DNA from 2 places in the Streptomyces sp. NPDC059455 genome. Region 1 is predicted to be linked to the other one. Evidence: riboswitches for the same ligand, from Rfam matches in the RefSeq annotation. Region 1 holds a riboswitch; the other holds the start of a gene.
What was found. Region 1 has a riboswitch for glycine ahead of gcvP (aminomethyl-transferring glycine dehydrogenase). Riboswitches for the same ligand answer to the same signal wherever they lie in the genome.

Region 1 (13,429 bases):
GAGGTATTCGATGAGCAGCGCCACGCCGACGGGAATCCGGGAGAGCGCCGCGAAAAAACACGCCTGCACCCCCGCGACGGCCAGCAGGCCGAAGCCCACCAGCAGTCCTGGGCGGCGGGTCAGCAGCCCGCGATGGCGCCAGGCCAGGGGCAGCAGGACCAAGGCCGCGCCCGTCACCCGCAGCCAGGTGACCTCGAGCGGCGCGAGCCCCGCCTCGATCAGCGGTTTGGCGGCGACACCCGATCCGCCGAACGTGAACGCCGACAGCAGGGCGAGCCCCAGGCCGGCATTCCTCTGCTGTGAGTGATCTCCGGATACGCGCACCGGGCCATCATGTCAGCTCGCGACAGCACCGTCACCCCTGTGACTACTGTCAGATTTCCCCCTCCAACGCGCTGACCAGTGGCGCGACGGCGACACCCGCGCGCCGCAGCACTTCCATGGCACGACACTCCCGGTCACGGACGAACGCGGCGAGCAGATCGAGGCCGTCGGCGCGGGACGCGCCACGGGAAGCGGCGCGGCGGACCGCCGTATCGAGGGCCGCCGCCGCGGCGGGCGACCATCCGGCCAATCCGCTCCCCGCCGACGGCACCGCCCCCGAGTCCTCGACGCTGCCGCTCCACCGGAGCCCGTACCCGATGGCGCGCTGCACCAGATACCCCAGCAGCCGGATCACCTGGCACCGTCGCGTATGGCGCGCCGGCGGGCCCCCGCGATCACGTCGGCCACCACGTCGCTCACCCGGTCCTCGCATCCGGTGTCGTCCGGGCCGGCGGAAAGGGTAGGACTTCGCACACTCTCACCCCATCAGTCCCTTCAGGCCGGAGCATCCTCGCCGGGAAGCATGTGCGCATCCCGCCGTGGTTGTGCGTGGATGACCGGTTCTCCTCCTCGGGGAGGAGAGGGGCCGAGACCGACCCTGACGGACGGGAACTGATGACCCGTCAGTATTGAATGTTCCGCGGCCCAGGGCTACGTTGCCCGGCACCGTCGCACCACACCCCGCAGCAACGCGCCGAAGGGACTCCCCCATGGCCGAGGTCAGCGCGCAGACACGCATCGAGGCACCGGCCGAGAAGGTCTGGGCCCGGCTGACGGACTTCTCCACGTACGGCGACTGGAACGCCACCCACACCAGCTTCCCGCAGGGCGGCCCGGCCACACTGGAGGTGGGGGCCACCTATCAGGAGAACATGAAGCTGATGGGCTTTCCGGCGGAGGTGACCTGGACCGTCGAGGAGTGCGAACCGGCCCGGCTGCTGACCACCCGGGGCAAGGGCCCGATGGGCGTGAACCTCACCATGCGCTACTCGCTGACACCGGACGGCGATGCCACGACGGTGCGCGTCGACGGGGAGTTCACGGGGGCGGCGGTCTCCTTGATGGCGGGGAAGCTCAAGGACTCGGCGTCCACCGCGCTCAATGAATCGCTGCGCAAGCTGAGCGCACTGGTCGTCTGAACTCCCCCGCCTCCCTCGTCCCGCTCCGCCGCCCCCGCGCGGCCGCACCCCCTGCGACGGGGCTCAGCTCTCGCCGCCGCGCTCGGCGTCGCCGTTCGCCGCCTCCTGCTCGGCGAGGATGAGATACAGCCGCTTGCGCGACTCATTGATGACGGAGACGGCCTTCTGCCGCTGCTCCGCGCTGCCGGTCCGCCAGACCTGGGCGAACGCCTCCATCAGCCCGAAGCCCGCCTGGCGGACCTCCTGCATGGCCTCCCAGTCGATACCGCGTCCGGCCTCCTCCCACGGGGCGGCGGGCACCGCCTCGGCCTCGGCGCGGCCGGCGTCGGTGAGCGCGAACAGCTTCTTGCCGCCCTCGCTCTCGCTGCCGATCAGCCCCTCGTCCTCGAGCAGCTGAAGGGTGGGGTACACCGAGCCGGGGCTGGGCCGCCAGGCTCCCCCACTGCGCTCGGTGATCTCCTGAATCATCTCGTAGCCGTGCATCGGGCGGTCCTTCAGCAGGGCCAGGATCGAGGCGCGCACATCGCCGCGCCGCGCCCGGCCGCGCATCCCCCGGCCACCCGGTCCGCCGCGGCCACGGCCGCCGAACGGGGGGCCGCCGAAGGGCGGACCATCGAATCCGGGGCCGAACGGGCCGAACGCCGCGCGCCGCCCCTCACGCCCCTCACCTTCGCTCCAGCCACGGTGGCCGGGTCCGCAGTGCTCACGTCCGTGTCCATGTCCATGAGAACGCATCGTGACGCTCCTTTCTATCGCCGATCCATCACGACACTTCAACGATATATCGGAACCGATCGGATGCCAACCCCCTTCTCCCGCCACGCCGAGACCCCCGGGCACCCTGAGAGCCGATTCCCGCACTGCGGCTCCCTCACCACTCGCCCTGCCCCGCCTTGGAGGGAGCCACATCCGGGCGATTGGCCATGGCCCACCCGCCGCCCGCCGCCTACGGTCGGCTTATGCGGATACGAATCGTCGACGCGTTCACCGACCGCCCCTTCGCCGGGAACCCGGCCGGGGTCGTCCTCCTCGACACCGACGCCTTCCCGGACGACCACTGGCTCCAGCAGGTCGCCGCCGAGGTCAACCTCGCCGAGACCGCCTTCGCCCACCCCCTCCCCCGGGCCGCGGAGGCCGACTGGGCGCTGCGCTGGTTCACCCCGGTCACCGAGGCACCCATGTGCGGCCATGCCACGCTCGCCACCACCCATGTCCTGAAGGTCACGGGGGCCGCGACCGGCACGGTCCGCTTCGCCACCCTCAGCGGGGTGCTGTCGGCGACGGCCGACGACGGCGGCTCGATCACACTGGACTTCCCCACGGCCTCACTCACCGAGCTGCGAGCGCCCGAGAAGACGGCCGAGGTCGGCGCGGCGCTCGGCGCCCGGATCGTGTCCGCCCAGCACGCCGGCCCGTTCATCGACGACCTCCTGATCGAGGTGGCCGACGAGAAGACCGTGCGCGCCCTGGCCCCCGACCTCGCCGCGCTCAAGCGGATCAGCCACCGGGGCGTCATCGCGACGGCGGCCGCCGAGGACCCCGGGCGCGGCTATGACTTCGTCTCGCGGATGTTCGCCCCGCGCGTCGGCATCGACGAGGACCCGGTCACCGGCAGCGCGCACACCGCGCTCGCGCCCTACTGGTCGGCCCGGTTCGGCCGTGACGAGCTGACGGGGCTCCAGGCGTCCGCGCGCACCGGCCTGGTCCGCACCTCGCTGCGCGGCGACCGTACGCTGCTGACGGGCGGCGCCGTCACCGTCATCGACGGCGAGCTGCTGGCCTGAGGCCCGTCGCACAACGCCGGACGGCGGGTCAGGCCGTGGGCAGCCAGTCCACCCGGCCCGCCAGCGCGGCGTATCCCACGAAGGCCACGATGTCGATCAGCGCGTGGGCGGCGACCAGCGGCCCGACCCGCCCCCAGCGGCGGTAGAGCAGCACGAAGACCACGCCCATCGCCATATTGCCGAAGAAGCCGCCGATCCCCTGGTAGAGGTGGTACGAGCCGCGCAGCACCGAGCTGGCCAGCAGGGCGGCCATCGGGGTCCAGCCCAACTGCCCGAGCCTGCGCAGCAGATAGCCGACCACGACCACCTCCTCCAGCACCGCGTTCTGCACGGCGGAGGCGATCAGTACGGGGATCTTCCACCAGACGTCGGGCAGCGACTCGGGCACCACCGTCAGATTGCCCCCGACGGCCCGCGCCCCGAGGTACAGCAGCAGCCCGGTGCCACCGATCGCGGCCGCGATCGCGGCGCCCCACGCCAGGTCGAACCGGGGCCGGTCGCGGTCAAAGCCGATCACCCGCAGCCCGGCGCCCTCGCGCAGCAGCAGATGGGCCACGAGCGCGACCGGCACCAGCGCGGTGGTGATGCCGAACAGCTGCCAGGCGAGATCCAGCCAGGGCCGCCCCGGCGCCGCGGAGGAGTTGAGATTGGCCGCCTGGTCCTTCAGCCCGCCCGGTTTGGTCACCGAGCCGATAAAGCTGATCAGCGCGGACAGCCCGCTCGCGCCCAGGGACAGCGCCAGCACGAGCAGCGTCTCATTGCGCAGCATCCGCCGCGAGAGCCCGTCCTCGACCACGGGCAACTCCACGCCCCGCGCCTGTGACCGCACTCCTGTCCCCACTTCCGTCTCTCCGCCTCATCGGTGCACCCGCCCCGTTCACCGGACAATACGGGGTCATGGTCCACGGTGGGGGCGTCACCCGGAGAGATCGGTGGGCCAGGTGTGCACCGGTGCGTCGGTCCGCATCAGGGCGCAGTAGCGGCGGGTCATCGCCGCGAGGGCGGCTTCCCGGTCCAGTCCGCCGCCCAGCGCCCGATGGTAGGTGGCCGCCTGCCAGGACGCGCCGTTGACCCCCAGCTTGCAGCGCTCCTCGATCACGCCGAGATAGCGGTCGCGGTCGGCGGGCTCCACACCCCAGGAGTCGAGGCCGGACGCGGCGAGCGGCAGCAGCTCCTCGCGGACCAGCCGTACGGCGGAGGTGCGGGTCAGGGACGCCGAACGGCCGGATTTGGGCCACTGCAGGACCGCGTCGATGCCATGCCGGCAGGCCGCCTCGAAGTTGGCCGCGGCGGCCGCGAACGGCAGCCGGGACCACACCGGGCGGGACTCCTCGGCGAGCGCCCTGACCAGCCCGTAGTAGAAGGCGGCGTTGGCGATGACATCGGTGACGGTGGGCCCGGCCGGGAGCACGCGGTTCTCCACGCGCAGATGCGGCACACCGTCCACGACGTCGTAGACGGGCCGGTTCCAGCGGTAGATCGTGCCGTTGTGCAGCGCCAGTTCCTGGAGCTCGGGCACCCCGCCCTCGTCCAGCGCCCGCAGCGGGTCCTCGTCCTCGCCGGTGGAGAGCAGCGGCGGGAAGTAGCGCAGATTCTCCTCGAACAGCTCGTAGGCGGAGTCGATCCAGCGCTCGCCGAACCAGGTGCGCGGGCGCGCCCCCTGGGCAGCGATCTCCGGCGGGCGCACATCGGTGGCCTGGAGGAACAGCGGCGGCCGGGATTCGCGCCACACCTCGTGGCCGAAGACGAAGGGGGAGTTGGCGCCCACCGCGATCTGCACGGCGGCCACCGCCTGCGCCGCGTTCCACGCGTCCGCGAAGCGGCCCGGGGTGACCTGCAGATGGAGCTGGACGGAGGTGCAGGCCGCCTCGGGGGCGATGGAGGAGCTGGCGTAGGTGAATCGCTCCCGGCCCTCGATGTCGATGAGGAAATCCTCACCACGGGCGGCCAGCATCTGCTCATTGAGAAGTTTGTAACGGTCGTCATAGGAGAGGTTCGTGGATCCCAGATCGTCCGCGGCGACGGTTGGCAGAATTCCGATCATCACGATCTCGGAAGACACTTCCCGCGCCTTGCGGTCGGCATATGACAAACCGGTTCGGAGCTCTTCGGAGAGCTGATCGAGAACGCGTCCGTGCAAACGGTGGGGCACGATGTTTACTTCAAGATTGCACTGCCCGAGTTCGGTCTGGAAATCATGACTCCCGATGCGCTCCAGAACCTCCGCGTTCATCATCCTCGGCAGCCCGTCGGCCCCGGCGAGATTCAGCTCGATCTCCAGCCCCATCAGATTCTTCGGACGGTCGAATCGCTTGTCGGCCAGGAGCCGGCCCAGCCCGTCGAGGCACTGCCGCAACCGGACGCGCTGCCGTCGCCGGCCGGACGGGTCGAACTCACCGGCTATGAGCTTCTCCCCCATCGAAGCGTCCCTCCTCTGAGTGGATCATCGGCGCCGGGCATGTGCACACCACGCTCGATGATGCCCACCAATGTGATCGATAACGCCCCGCGATCCCCACCCAGCCGGTAGGCTCTGTGGAACTGCGCATTGCGCCGGGGAAAAGGACCAGCGAGTTCCAGCCTACCGCGCGGGCCTCAAAATGCCAGGTCATATCCGTTCATCTGGCACTGAATCGGGGAAAATCCCCGCGTTCCCGGGGTCTGGATATCCTCTTGTCGGCGATATCGGCAGCGGCTAGACGAAACACAACGGGAACACTTGTCGTATAAACTCGGCTAACGAGGCAGAGAGATAACGCCCGAACGGTCTGTTCCGGCTCCCCTCTGACCCGTGTTCCACCGACAGCGCCGCCCAAACCCGGCCCGCTATCGCTTCACCGTGTCTTCAAAGCGAGAGGCGACCCACCATGCCGCTGCATGTGCCCCAGGCCCCCGCGCCCGCCCTGCGCAGCGTCCTCACGGCCCTTGACTCCCCCACCGCCGTCCGCGAGGCCCGCACCCCCGTGCTCTCCACGCTCACCGGCCCCTTCGAACCCGAACTCCCGCTCCCCGTCCATGTCCTGGACGACATCACCGCCGCCGACGGCCCGCCGCGCACCCGGCTCACCGGCTGGCGATTCCTGATCCGCGACGGCGACCGTACGGTGGCCGCCGCCGAGGCGATGCTCACCGCCGACGGCTGGGCCTTCTCGCACTTCTCCGAGGGCCCCTACGTCAGCTCGGCCGAACTCGCCCTGAGCGAGGCCGAGTCGCTGCCCTCGGCGTACCAGCCTCGGCTGCTGTCCATCCCCGAGCTCTACATGGTCACGCTGTGGCTGCACGGCGACCTGACCGCGGACGGCGCCGAAGGCGGCCTCGGCGCCGGGGACCTGCTGGTGCCGCTCGCCCCGGCCCCGCCCGGTATCGCGGCCCACCGGGCGCACCGCGCAACCGATCTGCTGCCCGTCCTCACCCACCGGCTGACGCGGGCCCCCTTGCTTGGCTCACCTGCCTGACCTGGTCCTTCATCAGTTTGGGAGCGCCCCGTGACCGCCGGATCACGGGGCGCTCCGCAGCATCCTCGTAACAGTCCGGCCGCGATGAACCGTCCGGACGGGTGATGCGTCATTATCTAGCGAGACCGGTACCGCGAAATCCCTGCGGATTCCAGGCCGCAGGGCAACACTGGAGCAATCGACCGACTCAACCACGGGGGGCGGCCATGAACGCCGCAGCGAGCCGCAGGACCTTCACCACTCCGCAGCGAAAGAACCCTGTCATGTGCCAGCATCAACCACCCTGCCCGTCAGCCGACTCCGCCGACCGGGAGGCCGCCCATCTCGTGGCGCACCACCCGGAGCAGGGATGGAGCCTGCTGTGCAACGGCGTCCTGCTCTTCGAGGACACCGGTGAGCTGCTGCCGGACGGGCGTGTGATCGCACCATGCCGACCGCTGGGTTCCGAGCACGTCGTCACCGCGGCCTGACCTCCGCCGTCGACGACACGTAACTATCAGGGGCCGGCCCGGCGCATCCGCCGAACCGGCCCCACTGACGCATCGCCGGGCTGAGACCCCTCAGCCCTCGTAGGACTCCAGCGGCGGGCAGGAGCAGACGAGGTTACGGTCCCCGTAGGCCCCGTCGATCCGCCGCACCGGCGGCCAGTACTTGTCGGCCGCCGAGACCCCGGCCGGGAAGACCGCTTCCTCCCGGGAGTACGGGTGGTCCCACTCCGCGGTCAGCGACGCCGCCGTATGCGGGGCGTTCCGCAGCGGATTGTCCTCCTTGGCCCACTCGCCGGAGCCGACCTTCTCGATCTCGGCCCGGATGGCGATCATCGCCTGGCAGAACCGGTCCAGCTCCGCCAGATCCTCGCTCTCGGTCGGCTCGATCATCAGCGTCCCGGCCACCGGGAACGACATCGTCGGCGCGTGGAAGCCGTAGTCGATCAGGCGCTTGGCCACATCGTCCACGGTCACGCCGGTGGCCTTGGTCAGCGGACGCAGATCCACGATGCACTCATGGGCCACCAGGCCGCCGGGGCCGGTGTAGAGCACCGGGTAGTGCGGCTCGAGGCGCTTGGCGACGTAGTTGGCGCCGAGCACCGCGACCTGGGTCGCGCGGCGCAGCCCCTCGGCACCCATCAGCCGGATGTACGCCCACGAGATCGGCAGGATCCCCGCGGAGCCCCACGGCGCGGCCGAGACCGGGCCGACGCCGGTGGCCGGTCCGGCGGCGGGCTGCAGCGGATGGTTGGGGAGGTAGGGCGCCAGATGCTCGCGCACCGCGATCGGGCCGACGCCGGGGCCGCCGCCGCCGTGCGGGATGCAGAAGGTCTTGTGCAGGTTCAGATGCGAGACATCGCCGCCGAACCGGCCGGGCTCGGCGAGTCCGACCAGCGCGTTGAGGTTGGCGCCGTCCACGTAGACCTGGCCGCCCGCGTCGTGCACGGTCGCGCAGATCTCCGTGATGTGCTCCTCGAACACCCCGTGGGTGGAGGGGTAGGTGACCATCAGGACGGCCAGCTGGTCGCCGTACTGCTCGATCTTGGCGCGCAGGTCGTCGGTGTCCACCTCGCCGTCCTGGCCGGTCTTGACCACGACGACCTTCATACCGGCCATCACGGCGCTGGCGGCGTTGGTGCCGTGCGCCGAGGACGGGATCAGGCAGACGGTGCGCTGGGTGTCCCCGTTGGCCCGGTGGTAGGCGCGCACCGCCAGCAGCCCGGCGAGCTCGCCCTGGGACCCCGCGTTCGGCTGCAGCGAGACCTTGTCATAGCCGGTGACCTCGGCCAGCCGCTCCTCCAGCTCACGGATCAGGGTCAGATAGCCCTGGGCCTGCTCGGCCGGTGCGAAGGGGTGCAGCGCGCCGAACTCGGGCCAGGTGACCGGCTCCATCTCGGTGGTCGCGTTGAGCTTCATGGTGCAGGAGCCCAGCGGGATCATGCCCCGGTCCAGGGCGTAGTCCCGGTCGGCCAGGCGCCGCAGATAGCGCAGCATCGCGGTCTCGGAGCGGTGCTGGTGGAAGACCGGGTGGGCCAGATAGCCGTCCTGGCGCAGCAGGGCCGCGGGCAGCGCGTCCGGCGCCGAGGCGTCCAGCTCGTCGATCCCGGGGATCCCGGAGGCGTCGCCGTTGCCGCCGTCCACCCCGAAGGCGGACCATACGGCGGCGAGCTGCGCGCGGCCGGTGGTCTCGTCGCAGGCCATGCCGACGTGGTCGGCGTCGGTCAGCCGGAGGTTGACCCCCGCCTCGCGGGCCGCGGCGACGACCTCGGCGGCCCGGCCCGGCACCCGCGCGGTGAGGGTGTCGAAGAACGCGCCGTGCACCACCTCGACGCCACCGGCCCGCAGCCCCTCGGCGAGCACGGAGGCGTAGCGGTGGGTGCGGCGGGCGACCGCCGCGAGCCCGTCCGGGCCGTGGTAGACGGCGTACATCCCGGCCATCACGGCCAGCAGCACCTGCGCGGTGCAGATGTTGCTGGTGGCCTTCTCCCGGCGGATGTGCTGCTCACGGGTCTGCAGCGCCAGCCGGTACGCCTTGTCGCCGTCGGCGTCCACCGAGACCCCGACCAGACGGCCGGGGAGGTTGCGGGCGTAGGCGTCGCGCACCGCCATGAAACCGGCGTGCGGTCCGCCGAAGCCCATCGGGACGCCGAACCGCTGGCTGCTGCCCACCGCGATGTCCGCGCCCAGCTCACCGGGCGAGGTGAGCAGGGTGAGCGCGAGCAGATCGGCGGCGACGGTGACGACGGCGCCCAGTTCATGGGCGCGCTCGATGACCGGGCGCGGATCGCGCACCGCGCCGGAGGCGCCCGGGTACTGCAGCAGCACGCCGAAGACCCCGCGCTCGGCGATCTCGTCCGGGATGCCCTCGGCCAGGTCGGCGACGAGGACCTCGACACCGGTCGGCTCGGCGCGGGTCCGTATGACCGCGATGGTCTGCGGCAGACAGTCGGCGTCGATCAGGAAGACGCCCTCCTTGACCTTGCCGACGCGCCGCGACAGCGCCATCGCCTCGGCGGCCGCGGTGGCCTCGTCCAGCAGCGAGGAACCGGCCGTGGGCAGCCCGGTCAGATCGGCGACGACGGTCTGGAAGTTCAGCAGCGCCTCGAGCCGACCCTGGGAGATCTCCGGCTGGTAGGGCGTGTACGCGGTGTACCAGGCGGGGTTCTCCAGCACATTGCGCAGGATCACCGGCGGGGTGTGGGTGCCGTAGTAGCCGAGGCCGATCATCGACGGCAGCGCCTGGTTGCGGTCGGCGAGCGCGCGCAGCTCGGCGAGGACCTCCGGCTCGCTGCGGGCCGACGGCAGGGCGTCCAGCGCCCCGGTGCTCTTGATGACGTCCGGTACGGCTGCCTCGGTGAGCTCGTCCAGCGAGCCGAAGCCGACCTGGGCGAGCATCTTGGCCTGTGCCTCGCCGTCCGGGCCGATATGACGCCGCTCGAACGGAGTACTGGATTCCAAGTCGGAGAGTGCGATGCGATTGGCGGTCATCTGCGGGGGCCTCCTGGTCTGTGACGACCTACGAGGGGCACCGCGGCTCGGGTGCCCGGACGGCCTCCCCCTCTGTCATCTCAACCTGAGAGCTTCACCGGTCCACATACCGCCTGACCGGTTTTCACCGTCGGTGAGGAAGGGTTCCGGAACTCTGCTCGCCCGTGGCCCGCCCTGCTTTCCAGAGTGACCTCACCCGCACGGTACGTGTGCCTGAGAGATTCCGGGGAGGGTTTGCTCCTTCGGCGCCTCCGACAGCGTCGGCGGAGGACTCTCCCGCACGGGGTCTGCAGCCACAGTCAGCGTACCAGCGGTTCTGCCACGGGGGACGGTCGCGTCCGCCGCGGGGGACGGTCGCGGGCGTTCGAGTGGCCGAGTGCGGCGATGTGGCTTTTTGTAGGTAGCAATGGGCACTTGCCACTTGCTTGTCATCTGTTTGCCACCTGTGGGAGAGAGCGTGCAGACCGATATCGACCCGCGGACCCTGATCGGCCGCAAGGCATTCGACCGCGAGGGCGCCAAGATCGGCACCGTGGACGAGGTCTATCTCGACGACGCGACCGGCGAGCCCGAATGGGCGGCGGTACGCACCGGGCTGTTCAGCCGGGACGTCTTCGTACCGCTCGAACCGAGCGAGGTCGTCGGCGACACCCTGCGGGTGCCGTACGACCGGTCACTGATCAAGGACGCCCCGGACTTCGGGGTAGGCCGCCACCTCTCCCCCGAGCAGGAGCTTCAGCTCTACCACCACTACGGCCTGGACGTCACGGGCTGACCCCGACCCCGGCCGGGCTCGGGCCCGTGCTCGGACCCACCACCGGACTCCGGGACCTGCCGGGGCGGGACCTCGCCCTCTTCCGCGCCGGCATCCGCGTCCGGGCGCAGCAGCGGCAGCGGGTCGGCAGGCTGTAGCGCCGGGTCGTCCACGGGGAACGTCCGCACCCGGCCCGGTGGCGACCACGGCTCCTCGAAGCGCACGGTCACCCGGCCCACTCCGCTCCCCTGCACCCAGCCCGCCCCATACTCGGCGTGCCGTACATCGGAGCCCGGGAGCCAGCGTCGCGGCTTCTCAGCGTCCTCAGAGGCCTCTCCCGCGCCCTCTCCCACGAGCTCCGGCCTCTCGGGGCCCGGCGGGCGCACGGCGTCCCCCACGGCCTCGTGAGCGGCCTGCGCGGTCTGAGCCACTTGTGCGGCTTGCGCGGCTTGCGCGGCCTGGGCGGCTGCCTGCGCGAAGAGGTCCTCCTGCGTGTAGTCCGCCAGACCGCTGACGCCGACCCCCAGCAGCCGGACACCCGCCGTGGTGTCCACCCCGTCGATCAGCCGCGCCGCGGCCTCGCGCACCACCGCCGGGTCGTCGGTCGGCCCGCGCAGGGTCTCCGAACGGGTGAGCGTGGAGAAGTCGTACCGCCGCACCTTGATCACGACCGTCCGCCCCGAGCGGCCCGCCTCGCGCAGCCGCCGCACACAGCGGTCGGCGAGCCGCGCGATCTCCAGCTGCACCCGGGTGCGGTCGGTGAGGTCGACGTCGAAGGTGTCCTCGACCGAGATGGACTTGGCGTCCCGCTCGGCGACGACGGGCCGCTCGTCCCGTCCCTCGGCCATCAGGAACAGCGACGCGCCGTGGGCCCGCCCCAGCAGCCGCACCAGCTCGGCCTCGCCCGCCTCCCGGGTCTCGGCCACGGTGTGGATCCCGGCCCGGCGCAGCGTCTCCGCCGTGGCGGGACCGACGCCCGGGAGCGTCCGCACCGACATCGGGCCGAGCAGATCGCGCTCCGTCCCGGGCTCGATGACCACCAGACCATCCGGCTTGGCCTGCTCCGAACCGATCTTGGCGAGCATCTTGGATCCGGCGAGCCCCACCGACCCGGTCAGCCCGGTGACCGCCTTGATGTCGGCCCGCAGCCGCTCCGCCACGGCGCGCGCCGCCGCCACGCTGGGCTCGGTGCCACCCGCCTCCAGATCGACGAACGCCTCGTCCAGGCTCAGCGGCTCCACCAGCGGCGACAGCGTGTGCAGCAGGGCCATGACCACGTCGCTCACCTTGCGGTAGAGCGCGAAGCGGGGGATGAGGAACGCCGCGTTCGGACACAGGCGGCGGGCCTGGGCCATCGCCATGGCGGAGTGCACCCCGAACACCCGGGCCTCGTACGAGGCCGTGGCCACCACACCACGCGGCCCCAGGCCCCCCACGATCACCGGCTTTCCGCGCAGGCTTGGCTTGGCCGCCTGCTCCGCCGAGGCGTAGAAGGCGTCCATGTCCAGATGGAGAATCGTCGGCGCACCCCTCACACCCCCGATGCTGCCGCACACCACTGACAATGGGGCGGCATCGACGGCCAGGGGCGGGCCCGGGGGCGCCACTCGGTTCACCTCCGGGGCGCCCGTCGGAAGGGCTGGTGCTAACCCGCCCGGTTGCGGCGCGCCGCGAGCTCGTCGGTCGGGTTGGGCCGGACCAGCGTCTCGCCGGTGTCCACCCGCTCGCCGTGCAGCTGGGACAGCGCGCTCTCCACATCCCGCCAGACGACGCCCACGGCGATCCCGAAGACGCCCTGGCCGCCCTGGAGGAGGTCCACGACCTCATCGGGCGAGGTGCACTCGTAGACGGTCGCGCCGTCGCTCATCAGCGTCATCTGGGCCAGGTCGTCGAGCTCCCGGGCACGCAGGTGCACCACCGCCGCCCGGATGTTCTGGAGCGACACCCCGGTGTCCAGCAGCCGCTTCACGATCTTGAGGACGACCACGTCCCGAAAGCTGTAGAGCCGCTGGCTGCCCGAGCCGTACGCCGGCCGGACGCTCGGCTCCACCAGCCCGGTACGCGCCCAGTAGTCCAGCTGGCGGTAGGTGATGCCCGCGGCCGCACACGCAGTGGGTCCGCGGTATCCGATCCGCTCCGTCCCCCCTGCGGCGGGCTCACGCGGCGGTGCGGCCTGTGCCGCGACCCGAGCCTTCAATGCCGGATCGGCCGATGCGCTCCCCTGGAGCGCATACGGACCTCCGGCCGCCGTGCCGTCGCCGGTGCTTCTCACGCCGACCTCCGTCCTCGACCTGCCATCTTGAAGGTAGGCAGTCACCCGGGGTGCGTCAACGATCGCCACACTCGGCACGCCGAGTGATAATCACCCTAAGGGTGGTTTCCCGTGTCCCTCGTCCGGGAAAGGCTACTCGAATGCGCGAGCGAGGACCGGCATACGGTTCACTGGCTGCTGGTTCCGAAGTCCTCGGGCGAGATCTGGTCGAGGAACTCGCGGAAC
Region 2 (17,639 bases), on a different contig from region 1:
TTCCCGAAACTGGGGCTCCGCCCCAGACCCCGGTCCTCAAACGCCGGACGGGCTGGGCTAGGGCCCTCAAACGCCGGACAGGCTGGATTGGACCCTCAGGCGCCAGGCGAGGTGGTTTGGGTCCCCAAGCGCCAGACAGGCTGGATTGAGTCCTCAAGCGCCGGACGGGCCGGAATCCGGCCCCTGCGCCAGACGGGCCGGATTGGGCCCTCAAGCGCCAGACGAGCCGAAATGCGGGCCCTGCGCCAGACAGGCCGGAATGCGGGTTCGCGAACGCTGGACGGCCGGATTGGGTGGGCTCGAGGTTCAGGGGCACAGCCGCGCACAGGCCCGGTCCTCGGCCGGACGGGCTGAGCGTTGGCGCCGGACGGGCTGGACGTTCAGGCGCTCATCCGGAGAAGTTCCGTGGCCAGTCGGCCGATGTGGTGGCGCCAGGCCTTTCGGGCTTCGGTGCGTTCCGCGTCGGCGGCCGCCGGGCCCGTCTGGGTGAGGATGAGGCGGGCGCCGTGGCCGGTGCCCTCGGTGAGCTCCCAGCGGACCGTTCCGGCGGGGTGGCCGCCGCGCTGCCAGTCGTAGCTGAGCACCCGGGGCGGGCGCGCCTCGGTGATCGGGCCCGCCGGGACCGCGTCCGTGCGGAAGCCCGAGGGGACCGGCGCTCCGGCCGTCGGTTCGGCGGTGGTGTCGGTGGCCGGGCCGGTCAGCGTCCGCCATGCCGTCTCGGCGGGGCGGACCAGCTGGCGCTCGAAGCGCAGCCGCCAGCCGCCGTCCTCGGTGGTCTCCACCGTGCCCTCGGCGAGCCCGAACGCCTCGACGTACTGCTCGTGCAGTTCGGCCATGTCGCCGCGGGCGACTTCCTCGCCGCCGAGCAGGGCGGCGAGCCCCGTGATGCAGGCGTGCCAGCCGGAGGCGAAGCTGGCCGCGCCGAAGCGGTCGCCGAAGGTGTGGGTGAGGGTCAGCACGGAGCCGTCGCCCTCGGGGCGCAGCTCCCAGCGGAGCTCGTCCTCGCCCCAGGTGAAGGCGAAGACATGGGGCGGGTCGAGCTCGGTGACGACGCCGTCCATGTCCGGGCCCTCACGCCCGGGGAAGACGAAGCCCATCCTGCCCCCGACCTCGAGCTCGATCTGGACCTCTGAGGGGAACCAGTGGGCGAGCTGGGCGGGCTCGGTGAGCGCCCGCCAGACCTTCTCCGGGGGATGGGCGAGCCGGCGCTCGAGGCGCAGGGCCGAGCGGCCGCCGTCGGACTGGGCGAGGGTGTCTTTCATGGCGCTTCTCCGTCGGGTGGGTCGGGGGGTGCGTCGCGTGTGTCGAGTGGCTCGGGTTCGCCGGTCACCTCGGGGAGCTCCGGCATCGTGTCCAGGTGTCGTTCGAGCGCGTCGAGACGGTCGGCCCACAGCCGACGGTACGGCGCCAGCCAGGCGTCCACCTCGGCGAGCGGCTCCGGGCAGAGCTCGTACCAGCGGCGCTGGGCGTCCCGGCGGACCCGGACCAGACCGGCCTCGCGCAGCACCCGCAGGTGCTTGGAGGTGCCCGGCTGGGTGAGCCCCAGGTGCTCGGTCAGCTCACCGACCAGGCGGGGCCGCTCCAGCAGGAGGTCCAGGATCTGCCGTCGACTCGGCTCCGCGAGCACATCGAACGGTATGGCCATGCCCTCAACATAGCCGCCCGGCTATATAACCGCAAGGGAATGAAAGCGGAGTGCCCGGCTGCCTCAGGGCTCCTCCGTCGCCGTACTGCGCCGGTTCCACGCCCTCGGCGCCCGCCAGCCGAACCGCATCGCCGCCAACCGCACCACAAACGCCACGACGGCCGCGAGCGCGCTCGTGGCCGCCGTAAGGGCGTCGAAATGGAGCAGCAGCGCCGCTATCGAGGAGCCGACGATGGCCGGGACGGCGTACAGGTCCCGGTCCCAGCGCAGCAGTGAGGGCACCTCATGGGCGAGGAGGTCGCGGAGCACACCGCCGCCGACCGCCGTGGCCATGCCGAGGGTGACGGACGAGGTGAGGCCGAGCCCGAAGTCATGCGCCTTCATCGTGCCCTCGACGCAGAACAGCCCCAGCCCGGCCGCGTCGAAGACCCCCACGGACGCCGTGATCCGCTCGACCTCGGGGTGGAGGAAGAAGACGAGGGCGGTGGCCACGAGCGGGGTGAAGAAGTAGCCGAGGTCGGTGAAGGCGATGGGCGGCACCGCGCCGATCACCAGGTCACGGAAGACACCGCCGCCCAGCGCGGTGACCTCGGCGAGCACCGCCATGCCGAAGACATCGAAGTTCTTCCGGACGGCGAGCAGGGCGCCGGAGATCGCGAAGACGAAGATCCCGGCGACTTCCAGGGCGTGCTGGACGGACGGGGTGAACAGTTCGGTGGGCACCCGCCATTGTTATCCGCGGACGCCCACGGCCTCCGTCCGGGCCCCGTCCCGTCTCAGCTGTCGGTCTTCTTCGTCACCTTCCGTGCCGACTCGGCACCGGGCTTCTCCCGCGGCGCCTGGTCGGAGCCACCCGGCGGTAGCTCCACATCGGACACGGACTCCGGGTGGTGGCAGGCCACCTGGTGGCCGGTGGCCAGCGCCACCAGCGGCGGCTCTTGGCTCTTGCACACCTCGGTCGCCTTCCAGCACCGGGTGTGGAAGCGGCAGCCGGACGGCGGGGCGATCGGCGAGGGCACATCGCCCTTGAGCAGGATCCGCTCGCGCTTGGCGCGCCGCCTGGGGTCCGGCACCGGCACCGCGGACAGCAGCGCCTTGGTGTACGGATGCATGGGGCGCTCGTAGAGGTCCTTGCGGTCCGCCAGCTCGACGATCTTCCCCAGGTACATCACCGCGATCCGGTCCGACACATGGCGGATGACCGACAGGTCGTGCGCGATGATCACATACGTCAGGCCCAGCTCGTCCTGGAGGTCGTCCAGCAGGTTGACCACCTGCGCCTGGATCGACACGTCCAGCGCCGAGACCGGCTCGTCGGCCACGACCAGCTTGGGCTTGAGGGCCAGCGCCCGCGCGATGCCGATGCGCTGCCGCTGACCGCCGGAGAACTCGTGCGGATAGCGGTTGTAGTGCTCGGGGTTGAGCCCGACCAGCGCCAGCAGCCGCTGGACCTCCGCCTTGACCCCGCCCTCGGGAGTGACGCCCTGGAGCCGGAAGGGCGCGCTGACGATCGCGCCGACGGTGTGCCGGGGGTTCAGCGAGGAGTACGGGTCCTGGAAGATCATCTGGACGTCACGCCGCATCGGCCGCATCTGGGCGGTGTTGAGATGCGTGATGTCCTTGCCCTCGAACTCGATCTTGCCCGAGGTGGGTTCGAGCAGCCGGGTGACCAGCCGCCCCATGGTGGACTTGCCGCAGCCCGACTCGCCCACCACGCCCAGGGTCTCCCCCGGCCGGACGTCGAAGTCGAGCCCGTCGACCGCCTGGACCGCACCGGACTGCCGCTGGAGCAGCCCCTTCTTGAGGGGGAAGTGCTTGACCAGACCCGACACCTTGAGCAGGGGCTCGGGCGACGTCGTCGCCTTCTCCGGGACCGTCATCTTCGGATCCTTCGTGTCGGTCACAGCTTCGGCGCAATCTCTTCGGTCCAGATCCGGGTGCGCTCCTCCTGCGTCATATGGCACGCGGAGAAGTGCCCGCCGCCCCCGGCCTCGGTGAGCTCCGGCCGCTCGGTGCGGGTGATGTTGTCCTTCGGCACATCGGCGTACGGGCAGCGGGGGTGGAAGGCGCAGCCGGACGGCACGTTGATGAGGCTGGGCGGGGAGCCCTTGACCGGGATGAGCCGCTCGGTCTGGTCGCGGTCGATACGGGGCATCGAGCCCAGCAGCCCCCAGGTGTACGGGTGCTGGGGTTCGTAGAAGACCTTGTCGGCCGGGCCGCGCTCGACACAGCGGCCGCCGTACATCACCAGCAGATCGTCGGCGAGCTCGGCGACCACGCCCAGGTCATGGGTGATGATGATGACCGCGGAGCCGAACTCCTTCTGCAGATCCCGGATGAGGTCGAGGATCTGCGCCTGGACGGTGACGTCCAGGGCGGTGGTCGGCTCGTCGGCGATCAGCAGCTCGGGGTTGTTGACCAGCGCCATCGCGATCATGGCGCGCTGGCGCATCCCGCCGGAGAACTCGTGCGGATAGCTGTCCACCCGCTTGTCGGGCTGCGGGATGCCGACGCGGTCCAGCAGCTCGATCGCGCGCTTGCGGGCCACCTGCTTGGTGACCTCGTGGTGCACCCGGTACGCCTCGATGATCTGGCGGCCGATGGTGTAGTACGGGTGCAGCGCGGACAGCGGATCCTGGAAGATCATCGACATCTCGCGGCCGCGCAGCTTGCGCACCTCGTCGGGGTCGGCGCCCAGCAGCTCCTGGCCGTTGAGCCAGATCTCACCGGAGATCCGCGCCTTGCGGCGGCCGTACTGGCCCGCGGTGTGCAGCCCCATGATGCCGAGCGAGGTGACGGACTTGCCGGAGCCGGACTCGCCGACGATGCCGAGCGTCTTCCCCTTCTCCAGCCGGAAGCTGAGCCCGTCCACGGACTTCACCAGACCGTCGTCGGTCGGGAAGTGGACGCGCAGATCGCGCACCTCGAGGAAGGCGGTGGGGGCGGGCGAGCCCGCCGCGGCCACCTCGCCCACGGCGGCGGTCCCGGTGGCCGGCAGATCACCGTTCCCGGGCTGTCCGGAGGGCTTGGTCAGGTCGGTCATCCGAGCCTCACTCGCGGGTCGATGACGGCGTACAGGAGGTCCACGACGAGGTTGGCGATCACGATGAAGACGGCCGCGATCAGGGTGACGCCGAGGATGACCGGCAGGTCCTTCTCGGTGATCGCGTTCACCGCGAGCCGCCCGAGGCCGGGCAGGTTGTAGGTGGTCTCGGTGAGGACCGCGCCGCCCAGCAGCGCGCCCAGGTCGAGACCGAGCAGGGTGAGGACCGGGGTCCAGGTCGAGCGCATCGCGTGCCGGCCGATGACCACCCGCTCCCGCAGACCCTTGGCGCGGGCGGTGCGGATGTAGTCCTCGCCCATGATCTCCAGCATGGTGGCCCGGGTGAGCCGGGCGTACATCGCCGCGTAGAGGAAGGCGAGCGTGATCCACGGGAGGATCAGGCTCTCGAACCACATCGCCGGATCGTCGCCGAACCCCTTGTAGTCCACGTTGACCCACTTCAGCGAGTAACTGAAGATCGCCAGCGAGAGCAGACCGGTGAAGTAGATCGGCAGCGAGACACCGGCCAGCGCGACCGTCATCGCCGAGCGGTCCCACAGGGTGCCCCGGCGCAGCGCGGAGACGACACCGGTGGTGATGCCGCCCACCAGCCACAGCAGACAGGCGCCCGCGGCGAGCGAGAGGGTGACCGGCATGGCGTCGGTGAGCTGCGGCCACACCGCCTGCTCGGTACGGAAGGAGTAGCCGAAGCAGGGCGCCGGGCAGTGGGTGACGTCCGTGCCGTTGGCGTAGTCCCGGCCGGCGAACAGGCCCTGGACGAAGTGCCAGAACTGCACCAGGACCGGATCACCGAGACTGAGCTTCTGCCGGATGCCCTCGATGGCCGCGGGGTCGGCCTGCTTGCCGACGAACAGCAGCGCGGGATCGGCACCGGCCCACTTCGGGATCACGAAGAAGATGGCGAAGGTCGTAAGGGTGACGACCAACAGCATCACGACGACGGCGAACAAGCGCCGGATGAGATAAGCAAGCACTGTGCGCGGCCCGGGGGTGGCCCGTGATACCCCGGTCGAGGGGTATCACGGGCCACCGCCCGCGGCCATCACCTGCCCTTCGGGCCTATCGGGTGCGGCGATGGTTAACGTGTGCGGCGGATCGGGTGACCGGCCGTCACTTGACGACGCCCAGCTGGGAGTAGTCGTAGCGGCCGTTGTAGGCCGCCGACGAGAAGGCGTTCGTCAGCCGCGAGCTGCGCCAGGTGATGTTCTTCTCGTAGATGAACGGCATCTGCACGGCCAGGTCGCTGACCTTGTGGTTCATCTTCTGGTAGATCGCGCCGGCCTTGCTGGGGTCGGTCTCCTTGAGCGCGTCGTCGAAGTACTTGTTGATCTCCGCGTTGTTGGTCTCGGAGACGTTGTAGTTACCGGTCTGCTCGATGAAGCGGCCGTCGACCAGCGGCTGGGAGAAGCCCTGGCCGGTCGGGAAGTCGGGGCCCCAGCCGGTCATGGACAGGCCGTAGCCGCGCTTCTTCATCACCGCCGGCGAACCGGTGATGCTGGCGGAGGTGCTGCCCTGGATCGGCTCCACGTTGAGGCTGATGCCGACCTTCTTCAGCGACGCCTGGAGCGCCTCGGCGGCGTCGACCTCGGCGGGCTGGTCGTTGCGGGCCACGATGCTGGTGGAGAAGCCACCCGGCTTGCCGCACTGCTTGAGCTCGTCCTTGGCCTTGGCCAGGTCCGCCTTGCCACCGCGCTTGACGATGCCGTACGGGTCGTAGTCGTCCGCGCCCTTCACGCTCTTGGGGAGCATGTTGGTGGCGATGTCACCACCGGCCTGCGGGCCACCGCGGGTGGTCTGGAGCGACTTGTAGTCGGTGCCGTAGATGACCGCCTTGCGGCAGTGGATGTTGTCGAGCGGCTTGACCTTGGTGGTGAAGTCGACGTACCGGACGAAGCTGGTGGTGATGTTGTCGACGTTGCCCTTGTTGTGCTTGAGGGCGTCGTTGCGGCCCGAGGGGGTCATTCCGGTGGCGCTGAGGAAGACGTCGTAGTCGCCCTTGATCAGCAGCCGGTCGATCGCCTCGAGGTTGGAGTTGAAGGTGACCGAGACCTTGTCCGGCAGGGCCGGGCGGATCGGGTCGGACGCCTTCTTCCAGTTGGGGTTGCGGACCAGCGACAGGCTCTTGCCCGGGGCGTACGACTGGACCTTGTACGGACCGGAGGAGAACGGCCGGTTGGTGTACTTGGCGCCGGTGTCCTTGTCCGCCTTCACCGGGGAGCCGGTCGGCATCGCGAGCATCTGCTCGAAGTCACCGTTGGGCTTGGCGAGGTTGAAGACGATGGTCTTGTCGTCCGGCGTCTGGATCGCCTTCAGGCCCAGCTTGTCCTTGGACTTGTCCTTGTACGGGCCCTTGTACTCGCCCTTGGGGTCCAGGACCTGGCGCAGATAGCCGGGGCCGCCGGAGACGACGTCCTTGGCCCAGATGCGCTCGATGCCGTACTTGATGTCCTTGGACGTGATCGGGGAGCCGTCCTCCCAGGTGATCCCGTCGCGCAGGGTGTAGGTGTAGGTCTTACCGCCGTCTGAGATCTTGCCGGTGGAGGTGGCGAGGTCCGGGGTCAGCTCGTTCGCGGCGTTGCCCGGCTTCGGCGTGTAGGAGATCAGTTGGCGCGCGTAGAAGCGGGAGAAGTCCCAGGCGAACCCGTAGTACTGACGCTGCGGGTCGAGGGAGTCGAACTCCTGCTTGTTGATGAACTTGAGGGTGCCGCCCTTCTTGGCGGACTTGGCTGCGACACCCTTCACCGCGGCGTTGAACCCGGCACCCGAGCCCTCGTCGTCGGAACCGCCCCCACCGCAAGCGGCGGTGGCCAGGAGAGCGCCGACGACAGCCGCCGCTCCGGCGATCCGCCTGCTTCTCGACGAACGTTTCATAGTTGCTGCAACCTCCGGGTTAGAGCGGTCCTGAGCATGGCGCCGCGGAATACCTTGGGGAGCCGTCTGCCGGATGTGGCAGGGGCCGTTGATTGCGTTCGAGTACGACCGGGCGGCCGTGTGCCGCGCCGTCATCGGGTGCCCTTCGGATCCAGTGCGTCGCGGACGCCGTCGCCGAAGAGGTTGAAGGCCAATACCGTGACGAAGATCGCCAGACCCGGGATGATCATGAACATCGGGTCGTCCTCATAGGTGCCGACCGCCTTGGAGAGCATCTGCCCCCAGGAGGCGGTGGGCGGCTTCACGCCCGCGCCGAGGAAGCTGAGCGCGGCCTCGGTGAGGATGTTGGTGGGGATCATCAGCGTCGTGTAGACGGTGATCGGTGCCACCAGGTTGGGCAGCAGCTCGCGGAAGAGGATGTAGCGCCGGCCGGCGCCCAGGCTCCGCGCGGCCTCGATGTACTCCTTCTCGCGCAGCGACAGCGTCTGGCCGCGCACGATGCGGCCGACGTACGGCCAGCCGAAGAAGCCGATGACCGAGACCAGGATCGCGATGCGCACCCCGCTGCCGGTCAGTCCCAGCAGATCGTTGGGGAGCACCGAGACCAGGGAGATGATGAAGAGCAGCTGCGGGAAGGCCAGCAGCATGTCCATCACCCGGCTGATCAGCGAGTCCACCCAGCCGCCGAAGTACCCGGCGATGATGCCGAAGATGGTGCCGAGGACCACCGCGACCACCGCCGCGAGGAAGGCCACCAGCAGCGAGATCCGGGCGCCGTAGATGACCCGGCTGAAGACGTCGCGGCCGTTGGACGGCTCCACGCCGAAGAGGAAGTCCGGGCTGATACCGCCCAGGGACCCCTTCGGGGTGCCGAACAGCGGGTCGATCTCCTCCTGGTGGAACTCATTGGGCGGATGCCCGAGCAGACTCACGATGAGCGGAGCGAAGATCGCCACCAGCACGAGGAAGACGACAACGATGCCACCCGCCAGTGCGAGCTTGTCCCGCTTCAGGCGTGACCAGGCGATCTGCCGCAGCGATCTGCCTTCGACGGACGCTTTGACCACATCCGCCGCTACATCGGCAGTCGCGACCGGATCGCTGTCCGTGCTCGTGCCGTGCAATGGTGCCGTCATCGTGGTGGAGACCCCTCTCGACCGGTGGTGACCGGCCCACGACTCGCCGCTGTGGCGGCTTTGTTCACAACCTGGGTGAAAGTCGCGTTCTGGTACGGAACCTTTCTGGAAGGGGTCGTACGCAGGAACCGCACCCCTTGGAGCGGGAGTCTTCAACGCGTTTGTGATCACCCGCCAGTACTCCCGGGCAATGGATGCCTAACCGTGATGTGAGGAGTACCGCTCCGCTATACGGACGGTCGCGACACGAGAACGCAGCAGTAACCTCTCGCCCGTAATGTGATGTTCGGCCCGATAGGGGCGGAAGGCCGGGTGGGCAATCCCGTCAATCGGTGCGCGGCTCAGTACGCGGCGGAACGCGGCGGCTCAGTACGTGGGACGCGACAGCTCGGTACGCGGGGCGCGGCGGCTCAGTACGCGGGGCGCGGCGGCGGATAGCCGTAGCCGTACGACGGCGGCGCGGCGGACGTCGCGCCATAGGCGTCACGGTCGAAGAAGGGGCGGGCGTTGGCCCGCATCCACATGGCGACGGGGTCGTACTCGTCCGAGAGCGCGACCGTGGAGACCGGCAGCCCGTCCGGCACGGCGGTGATCGACTGCTCCATCATCACCCGCACCGACTGCACCGACGCCGCGCCGGTGTCGTACAGATCCAGGCCGATCGCCAGGTACGGGGCGCCCAGCGCGGGCTGCACCCAGACGCGCCGCAGCGACCGCACCGCGGCGGTGCGATGCGCGTTCTGCCCCAACAGGGCGTAGAACTGGGGGATGTCGATGGCGGGCTCGGACAGTCGCAGCGGCCCGGCGGGCAGCCGGTCCAGACCGCCCGCGATCCGGCGCAGATCCGGCCATGGGATGCCCACTCCGCCACCGCGGGCGTGGGGGTTGAGCCAGAGGCCGTAGCGGTCGCGGTAGAGCGAGTCGGCGATGAGGCGTCCGTCGACCACCTCATGCGCGCGGTTCCAGCCACTTGCGGCCAGTTCCTGCGCGGAGGTCACACACGGGGCGTAACCGAGGCCGTCCACGTCCATGTTCCCGTACTGGGCGTCGGGCGAGCCGGGCGCGCCGTGCCACAGCAGCATCCAGACCTGGCCCTCGCCGATGGCGTGCAGCAGCGCCTCGTAGGCGTCGTACCGGCCGGGAGCGACCTGCTGCAACGCTCGCTCAACCTGGCCGGCCGCCGCCCCCCAATCCGCGCCCGCGCTCACCTGGGTCCGCCCCTTCTCTCAGCCTTGCCCACACCTCACCGGGGAGCGTGCTCGCACCCCTCCAGGTCATCAAACCAGCTTACGGGCCCCGGCAGCGGACCCAGGGGTGAGTCAGAGGTCACGGTCGTAGAACGGCCGCACCCGTCCCAGCATCCAGTCGGCCACCGGATCGCCCTGCGCCACGTCCAGCAGCACCAGTTGAACCTTCCACGGCACCGGCACCGAGCCGAGGGCGCGGCCCAGCGCCTCCACCGCGCGCGCCTGCCCCTCGGGGCCGGGCTCGTCGAGCTGCACACCGACGAAGAGCGCCGGTTCGTCGCCCTCGACGCTGGCCAGGGCGCGCCGGGCGGTCCGCACCCCGGTGCCCTTGGCGAACTCGATCCCGGCGGCGGCCAGGAAGTCCACCGGCTCGTCCTGCCAGTCCGGTTCGAAGAGCCGCACCCGGCCGCCGTTGGCCGAGCCGTCGAGCTCGGTACGCCCGGCGCGGCACAACTCCCGGACGGCGGGCGGAGGCAGCGGTACGACCACCGCGCCACCGGGGTTCACCGCGATGCCGAGCTGGGGCGGCAGCCCACGGGCGAACTCCACGGCCGGGGCGACGGTGAAGGACATATGGGAGCCGACGAGCAGCAGGAACTGCTGCTCGGAGCTGAACACCGGGACATACGCGCCGCCGTCGATCTCCATCGTGGGCAGATCGAGGCTCGGGCTGCCCGGACCCCCGCCGTTGGGCAGCGGAATCCAGAGGTGGCTGCGGGAGAGCGTCTCGACGATGCGCGCTCCGGCGCCCGGGACGTCGACGGAGGCGACCATCACCTCTTCGAGCTCATTGCCGGGAAACGCCGGATGCGCGGCATACCCGCCGTCCGGGAATCCTCCGTGCGCCGGGGCCACTCCGTACTGCTCCGGGAAGCTCATCTTCGTCCAACCGCCATCTCGTCCGACCTGCCCGAAGCACCCTAACCGCTGGGCGGCCCGGGGCCGGAGGGGGCGGCGGCGATCTCCACAGCACTTCCCCACCTCACCCGGACCCGCCCTCGTCACGCTGTGTGATGCCGATGGTCGATTTTCGGCCACTCGCCGGCCACTCGCCGGCCACTCGAAGGAGAGGCGTGATCACTCGAAGGAGATGCAGCGCAGCGCGCTCGCGGTCGGCCGGTCCAGCAGCACCGCCGACGCGCACCCCCGCGGCGGCCGCCCCTCCTCCATCCCGGTGATCAGCCGCCGCATCGCGCGCAGATGCCGCCCGAAGGCGTAGGCGGAGACCCCGCGGCCGCGGGCGGCCTGGCCCTCCAGCGCCTCCGTGGCGCCCACGTCCAGCAGCACCATATGGAGGCTGCGGCCCCGGCGCCGCACGTCCCGGGCCAGCCAGCGGCGGACCCACGGCAGCGCGCCGCAGTCGTGCACCACGACGCTCGCGCCCGAGCGCAGCGCCCGGCGCAGCCCGGCGTAGTGGGCGTACCGGACCAGCGGGCGGTAGAGCGCGTACGGCAGCCAGCCGGGCAGCCGGCGCTCCCACACCTCGCGGGTGTTCTGCGAGTCCACCCTGATCACGACCGCGCCCGTCTCGTCCAGAAGCGGCACCGTCCGATTGATCAGCGTGCTCTTGCCGCTGCCCGGCAGCCCGGATGCGACCAGCACATCCCCTGCCGGAAAGCGCAGCTCACGCGGGTCCGCGCCGCCACCCTCCGCCCCGGCGCGCAAATCGTGCACCGCGCTTCTTCGACCGGGGCGGGCCGTCGGCCCGGAGGGGGTGCGCCCACGCCGCGCCGGCAGGAGCCTCTGTGTTGTCGCGTACGTTCCCTGCCCATGCACCGTGATCGTCCTCCCAGGTCGGTCAACGCTGCTCGTACCCGCAGAGTGTCAAGAAAAGGTAATGTCGGGCAAGGCTGCCCCTGACCGGGCGGCCTGAACCCGGTCGGATCGGGGCTTCCCTTCTCGGCCATACATGCGATGATGTCCGCGCAACTCCATACCGGCCGCTTGAATCCGCGCGGGAGAGTCCTTGGTCATCGGCATCCAATGCCGGGTGTCCAGGGCGCCGAAGGAGCAAGTCCTCCCTTGAATCTCTCAGGCCCCGATACCGCGCGGACGAGGCAGATCTGAAAAGCGGGCCGCGCGGGCGCGGCTCCACCCAAGGTGCAAGTCGGGCCCCTTACGGGCGTCACGGCGAACCTCTCAGGTTCCGATGACAGATGGGGAGGACGCACGCGTCCTTGCCGTCCGTCCTCGCCGTGGCGCGACCCCGACCTCTGGAGCCTGAATCGTGACCGACGCCCCGCCCACCCCACGCCGTACCGCGCTGGACGCGCGGCACCGCGCGCTCGGCGCCACCATGACCGACTTCGCCGGCTGGGACATGCCGCTGCGCTACGGCAGCGAGCGCGACGAGCACACCGCGGTGCGCACCCGCGCCGGGCTCTTCGACCTCTCCCACATGGGTGAGATCTCTCTCATCGGTCCTCAGGCCGGGGACGCCCTGGACCACGCCCTGGTCGGCCGGCTGTCCGCGCTCGCCGTGGGCCGCGCCCGCTACACCATGATCTGCGACGACGAGGGCGGCATCCTGGACGACCTGATCGTCTACCGCCTCGGGGACGAGGAGTTCCTGGTGGTGGCCAACGCCGCCAACGCCCAGGTGGTGCTGGACGCGCTGACCGAGCGGGCCGGCGGTTTCGAGGCGACCGTAAGGGACGACCGCGACGCCTACGCGCTGCTCGCCGTCCAGGGGCCCGAGTCCGCGGGGATCCTGAAGCGCCTGACCGACGCCGACCTGGACGGGCTGAAGTACTACGCCGGGCTGCCGGGCACCGTCGCGGGCGTCCCCGCCATGATCGCCCGCACCGGCTACACGGGCGAGGACGGCTTCGAGCTGTTCCTGGCGCCGGACGACGCCGAGCGGGTCTGGGAGGCGCTGACCGAGGCGGGGGCCCCGGTGGGCCTGGTGCCCTGCGGTCTTTCCTGCCGGGACACCCTGCGTCTCGAGGCGGGCATGCCGCTGTACGGGAACGAGCTGACCACCGACACCACCCCCTTCGACGCGGGGCTCGGCCGGGTGGTGAAGTTCGACAAGCCGGGCGGCTTCGTCGGCCGCGAGGCCCTGGAGGCCGCGTCCCGCCAGGCGGACACCGTCACCCCGCGCACCCTGGTCGGCCTGATCGCTTCAGGCCGCCGGGTGCCGCGCGCCGGATACCCCGTGGTGGCCGCGGACGGCTCACCGATCGGCCGGGTCACCTCCGGCGCGCCCTCCCCGACGCTGGGCAGGCCGATCGCGATGGCGTACGTGGACCCGGAGTACGCGGGGCCCGGCACCGAGGGGGTCTTCGTGGACATCCGCGGTACCCGGGAGCCGTACGAGGTCGTGGCACTCCCCTTCTACAAGCGCGAGCGCTGAGCTTCTCCCAGCGCCGGCGCCGAGCTTGTCCGAGCACGAGCGCTGTGCTTGTCCGAGCACGAGCGCTGTGCTTGTCCGAGCACGAGCGGGGCCCGGTCCATCGCGTCCCCCCGGCACCTGGGCGTCGTCTCCCTCGACGTCGCATCCCACCAGCTAAGACCCGTTTCCCAAGCACTCCCCCGTATCCAGGAGAATCGGACCATGAGCAACCCCCAGCAGCTGCGGTACAGCAAGGAGCACGAGTGGCTGTCGGCCGCCGGCGAGGACGGCGTGTCGACGATCGGCATCACCGAATTCGCGGCCAACGCGCTCGGCGATGTCGTCTATGTCCAGCTCCCGGACGTCGGCTCCACGGTCTCCGCCGGTGACACCTGCGGTGAGCTGGAGTCCACCAAGTCGGTCAGCGACCTGTACACGCCGGTCTCCGGTGAGGTCACCGAGATCAACGAGGACGTGGTGAACGATCCGGCGCTGGTGAATTCCGCCCCCTTCGAGGGCGGCTGGCTGTTCAAGGTGAGGGTGACGAGCGCGCCGGAGGACCTGCTCTCCGCCGACGAGTACACCGCCTTCGCCGAAAACTGACCCTCCTTATTCGATCGGGACCCTCGATGTCGCTTCTGAACAGCTCCCTGCACGAGCTCGACCCGGACGTCGCCGCTGCTGTCGACGCCGAACTCCACCGCCAGCAGTCCACCCTGGAGATGATCGCCTCGGAGAACTTCGCTCCGGCGGCGGTCATGGAGGCCCAGGGCTCGGTCCTGACCAACAAATACGCCGAGGGCTACCCCGGCCGCCGCTACTACGGCGGCTGTGAGCACGTCGACGTGGTCGAGCAGATCGCCATCGACCGGGTGAAGGAGCTCTTCGGCGCCGAGGCGGCGAACGTCCAGCCGCACTCGGGCGCCCAGGCCAACGCGGCCGCGATGTTCGCCCTGCTCTCCCCCGGCGACACCATCCTGGGGCTGAACCTGGCGCACGGCGGCCATCTGACCCACGGCATGAAGATCAACTTCTCCGGCAAGCTCTACAACGTGGTGCCCTACCACGTGGACGCCGAGACCGGTCTGGTCGACATGGACGAGGTCGAGCGGCTGGCCAAGGAGCACCGCCCCAAGCTGGTGATCGCGGGCTGGTCGGCGTACCCGCGCCAGCTGGACTTCGCCGCCTTCCGCCGGATCGCGGACGAGGTCGGCGCGTACCTGATGGTCGACATGGCCCACTTCGCGGGTCTGGTGGCGGCCGGGCTGCACCCCTCGCCCGTACCGCACGCCCATGTGGTCACCACCACCACCCACAAGACCCTGGGCGGTCCGCGCGGTGGCGTGATCCTCTCCACCGCCGACCTGGCCAAGAAGATCAACTCGGCGGTCTTCCCGGGCCAGCAGGGCGGTCCGCTGGAGCATGTCATCGCGGCGAAGGCGGTGTCCTTCAAGGTGGCGGCGAGCCCGGCGTTCAAGGAGCGCCAGGAGCGCACGCTGGAGGGCGCCAGGATCCTCGCCGAGCGCCTGACCCAGGACGATGTCCGGGAGGTGGGCGTCGCCGTCCTCTCCGGCGGCACCGACGTCCATCTGGTCCTGGTCGATCTGCGCGACTCCGAGCTGGACGGGCGGCAGGCCGAGGACCGGCTCCACGAGGTCGGCATCACGGTCAACCGCAACGCGATCCCGAACGACCCGCGGCCCCCGATGGTCACCTCGGGTCTGCGGATCGGCACCCCGGCGCTGGCCACGCGCGGCTTCACCGCGGAGGACTTCCGCGAGGTCGCCGACGTGATCGCGGAGACGCTCAAGCCGTCGTACGACGCGGAGGCGCTGAAGGCCCGGGTCACCGCCCTGGCCGACAAGCACCCGCTGTACTCGCACCTGTCCAAGTAATCCGGAGCAACCCGGAGCAACCCGGACCCGGGGGCGCGTCCGCCCTGGCGCGCCCCCGCCACCCACCACCCGCACCAACCCACGCACCACCCGCACCACCCCCTGCACGGCCCGCACGCTTCCCCGGCGGGCACACGCTTCCCCCGGCGTGCCGACGAAGGAGTCCCCCGGTGGCCATTTCCGTATTCGACCTCTTCTCGATCGGCATCGGCCCGTCCAGTTCGCACACTGTCGGCCCGATGCGGGCCGCGCGGATGTTCGTCCGCCGGCTGAAGAACGAGGGTCTGCTGGCCCACACCGCGTCCGTCCGCGCCGAACTCTTCGGCTCCCTGGGCGCCACCGGTCATGGCCACGGCACCCCGAAGGCCGTGCTGCTGGGTCTGGAGGGCCACTCCCCGCGCGATGTCGACGTCGACACGGCCGACGCCGAGGTGGACCGCATCCGCACCACCAAGCGGCTGCGGCTGCTCGGCGCCGAGATCGGCCCCGGCCACGAGATCGACTTCGACGACTCGGCCCAGCTGATCCTGCACCGCCGCCGCTCGCTGCCGTACCACGCCAACGGCATGACGCTGTGCGCGTACGACGCCGAGGGCCATCCGCTGCTGGAGAAGACGTATTACTCGGTCGGCGGCGGCTTCGTGGTGGACGAGGACGCGGTCGGCGAGGACCGCATCAAGCTCGACGACACCGTCCTCACCCACCCCTTCCGCACCGGCGACGAACTGCTGCGGCTCTCCCAGGAGACGGGCCTGTCCATCTCGGCCCTGATGCTGGAGAACGAGAAGGCGTGGCGCACGGAGCAGGAGATCCGGACCGGGCTGCTGGAGATCTGGCAGGTCATGGAGGCGTGCGTGGCCCGCGGCATGTCCCAGGAGGGCATCCTGCCCGGCGGCCTCAAGGTCCGCCGCCGCGCCGCCACCGCCGCCCGCGCCCTGCGCTCCGAGGGCGACCCGGGCGCCCGTGCCATGGAGTGGATCACCCTCTACGCCATGGCGGTCAACGAGGAGAACGCGGCGGGCGGCCGCGTGGTCACCGCCCCCACCAACGGCGCGGCGGGCATCATCCCCGCAGTCCTGCACTACTACACCCGGTTCGTCCCGGGCGCCGACGAGGAGGGCGTCATCCGCTTCCTCCTCGCCGCCGGCGCCATCGGCATGCTCTTCAAGGAGAACGCCTCGATCTCCGGCGCCGAGGTCGGCTGCCAGGGCGAGGTCGGCTCCGCCTGCTCGATGGCCGCCGGCGGCCTCGCCGAGGTCCTCGGCGGCTCCCCGGAGCAGGTGGAGAACGCCGCCGAGATCGGCATGGAGCACAACCTCGGCCTCACCTGCGACCCCGTCGGCGGCCTGGTCCAGATCCCCTGCATCGAGCGCAACGGCATGGCCTCGGTCAAGGCGGTCACCGCCGCGAGGATGGCCCTGCGCGGCGACGGCCGCCACCATGTCTCGCTCGACAAGGTCATCAAGACGATGAAGCAGACGGGCGCGGATATGAAGGTCAAGTACAAGGAGACGGCGCGGGGCGGGCTCGCGGTGAACGTCATCGAGTGCTGACGAAGGGGACGGCGAGTGGGATCGGCTGACGGTCCGGCGATACGGGTGCCGGTCGGGGAGGACTCGGAACGCTGGGCCAGCCGGGCGACGAGCCGACGGGTACTCCTGGTGGTGCACAACGTCACGTCCGCCGGCCGTCTGCTGGACGTGCTGCCGCTGTTCCACGACGACTTCCGGGTACAACTCCTGGTCACCTCGACCGAGTCATCCGCGTTTCAGGCCGGAATCGGCGAGTTGTTCGCGGAGTTGGGCCTGCCCGTGCTGCCCTGGGAGCAGGCATTGGCGACACCGGTGACCCTGGCGATCGCCGCGAGCTTCGGCGGTCAACTCCAGGACATAAAAGGCAAATTGGCCATCTTGTCGCATGGAGTAGGATACACTAAGAAATTGCGCGATCCGCGATCCGCGATCCGCGATCCGCGATCCGCGAACCACGAACCGACATTCGGCCTGTCGCCGGAGTGGCTGCTGGCGGACGGCAAGCCCTTCGTAGACGGCCTCGTCCTCTCACACCCGGAGCAGCTGGAGCGGTTGCGGCGGGTGTGCCCGGAAGCCGAAAGAGTATCCGCACTCGCCGGCGACCCCTGCTTCGACCGCATGCTGGCCGGGCGTCCCCACCGGGAGCGGTTCCGCCGCGCCCTGGGCGTGCGCCGAGGCCAGCGGCTCGTCGTACTGAACTCCACCTGGAATCCCGAGGGTTTCTTCGGAACCGGCGGCGACCAGGACATCCTGCCAAGCCTGCTCCCCCGGCTCGCCTCCGAGCTGCCCGCTGACGACTACCGGCTGGCGGCCGTACTGCATCCGAACATCTGGTACGGGCACGGACCGGGGCAGATACGCGTCTGGCTGGACCGGGCCCGCCGCAGCGGACTGACCTTGATCGACCCCGTGCAC

Region 2: it holds a riboswitch for glycine, as region 1 does, so the genes downstream of both, gcvT (glycine cleavage system aminomethyltransferase GcvT) here and gcvP (aminomethyl-transferring glycine dehydrogenase) in region 1, are expected to answer to the same signal.

What each region holds. Positions count from the first base shown of each region.
Region 1 is NZ_JBHYVB010000220.1:801-14,229, forward strand. Features, by position in the region: gene ACFXB5_RS45030 (DMT family transporter) at 1-324, opposite strand, end outside; partial or broken gene ACFXB5_RS45035 (peptidase) at 374-798, opposite strand; gene ACFXB5_RS45040 (SRPBCC family protein) at 1,035-1,463, shown strand; gene ACFXB5_RS45045 (PadR family transcriptional regulator) at 1,527-2,198, opposite strand; gene ACFXB5_RS45050 (PhzF family phenazine biosynthesis protein) at 2,423-3,247, shown strand; gene ACFXB5_RS45055 (CPBP family intramembrane glutamic endopeptidase) at 3,276-4,016, opposite strand; gene ACFXB5_RS45060 (glutamate--cysteine ligase) at 4,164-5,666, opposite strand; gene ACFXB5_RS45065 (hypothetical protein) at 6,115-6,702, shown strand; gene ACFXB5_RS45070 (DUF5999 family protein) at 6,966-7,172, shown strand; gene gcvP (aminomethyl-transferring glycine dehydrogenase) at 7,263-10,178, opposite strand; glycine riboswitch at 10,370-10,467, opposite strand; gene ACFXB5_RS45080 (PRC-barrel domain-containing protein) at 10,636-10,953, shown strand; gene ACFXB5_RS45085 (DNA polymerase IV) at 10,929-12,467, opposite strand; gene ACFXB5_RS45090 (MerR family transcriptional regulator) at 12,578-13,204, opposite strand; gene ACFXB5_RS45095 (bifunctional nuclease family protein) at 13,372-13,429, opposite strand, start outside.
Region 2 is NZ_JBHYVB010000011.1:25,914-43,552, forward strand. Features, by position in the region: gene ACFXB5_RS05725 (SRPBCC family protein) at 381-1,262, opposite strand; gene ACFXB5_RS05730 (ArsR/SmtB family transcription factor) at 1,259-1,645, opposite strand; gene ACFXB5_RS05735 (trimeric intracellular cation channel family protein) at 1,709-2,368, opposite strand; gene ACFXB5_RS05740 (ABC transporter ATP-binding protein) at 2,422-3,525, opposite strand; gene ACFXB5_RS05745 (ABC transporter ATP-binding protein) at 3,546-4,688, opposite strand; gene ACFXB5_RS05750 (ABC transporter permease) at 4,685-5,659, opposite strand; gene ACFXB5_RS05755 (ABC transporter substrate-binding protein) at 5,820-7,580, opposite strand; gene ACFXB5_RS05760 (ABC transporter permease) at 7,712-8,716, opposite strand; gene ACFXB5_RS05765 (enhanced serine sensitivity protein SseB C-terminal domain-containing protein) at 9,127-9,924, opposite strand; gene ACFXB5_RS05770 (enhanced serine sensitivity protein SseB) at 10,036-10,842, opposite strand; gene ACFXB5_RS05775 (AAA family ATPase) at 11,041-11,739, opposite strand; glycine riboswitch at 11,909-12,020, shown strand; gene gcvT (glycine cleavage system aminomethyltransferase GcvT) at 12,191-13,318, shown strand; gene gcvH (glycine cleavage system protein GcvH) at 13,520-13,900, shown strand; gene glyA (serine hydroxymethyltransferase) at 13,927-15,192, shown strand; gene ACFXB5_RS05795 (L-serine ammonia-lyase) at 15,363-16,745, shown strand; gene ACFXB5_RS05800 (hypothetical protein) at 16,761-17,639, shown strand, end outside.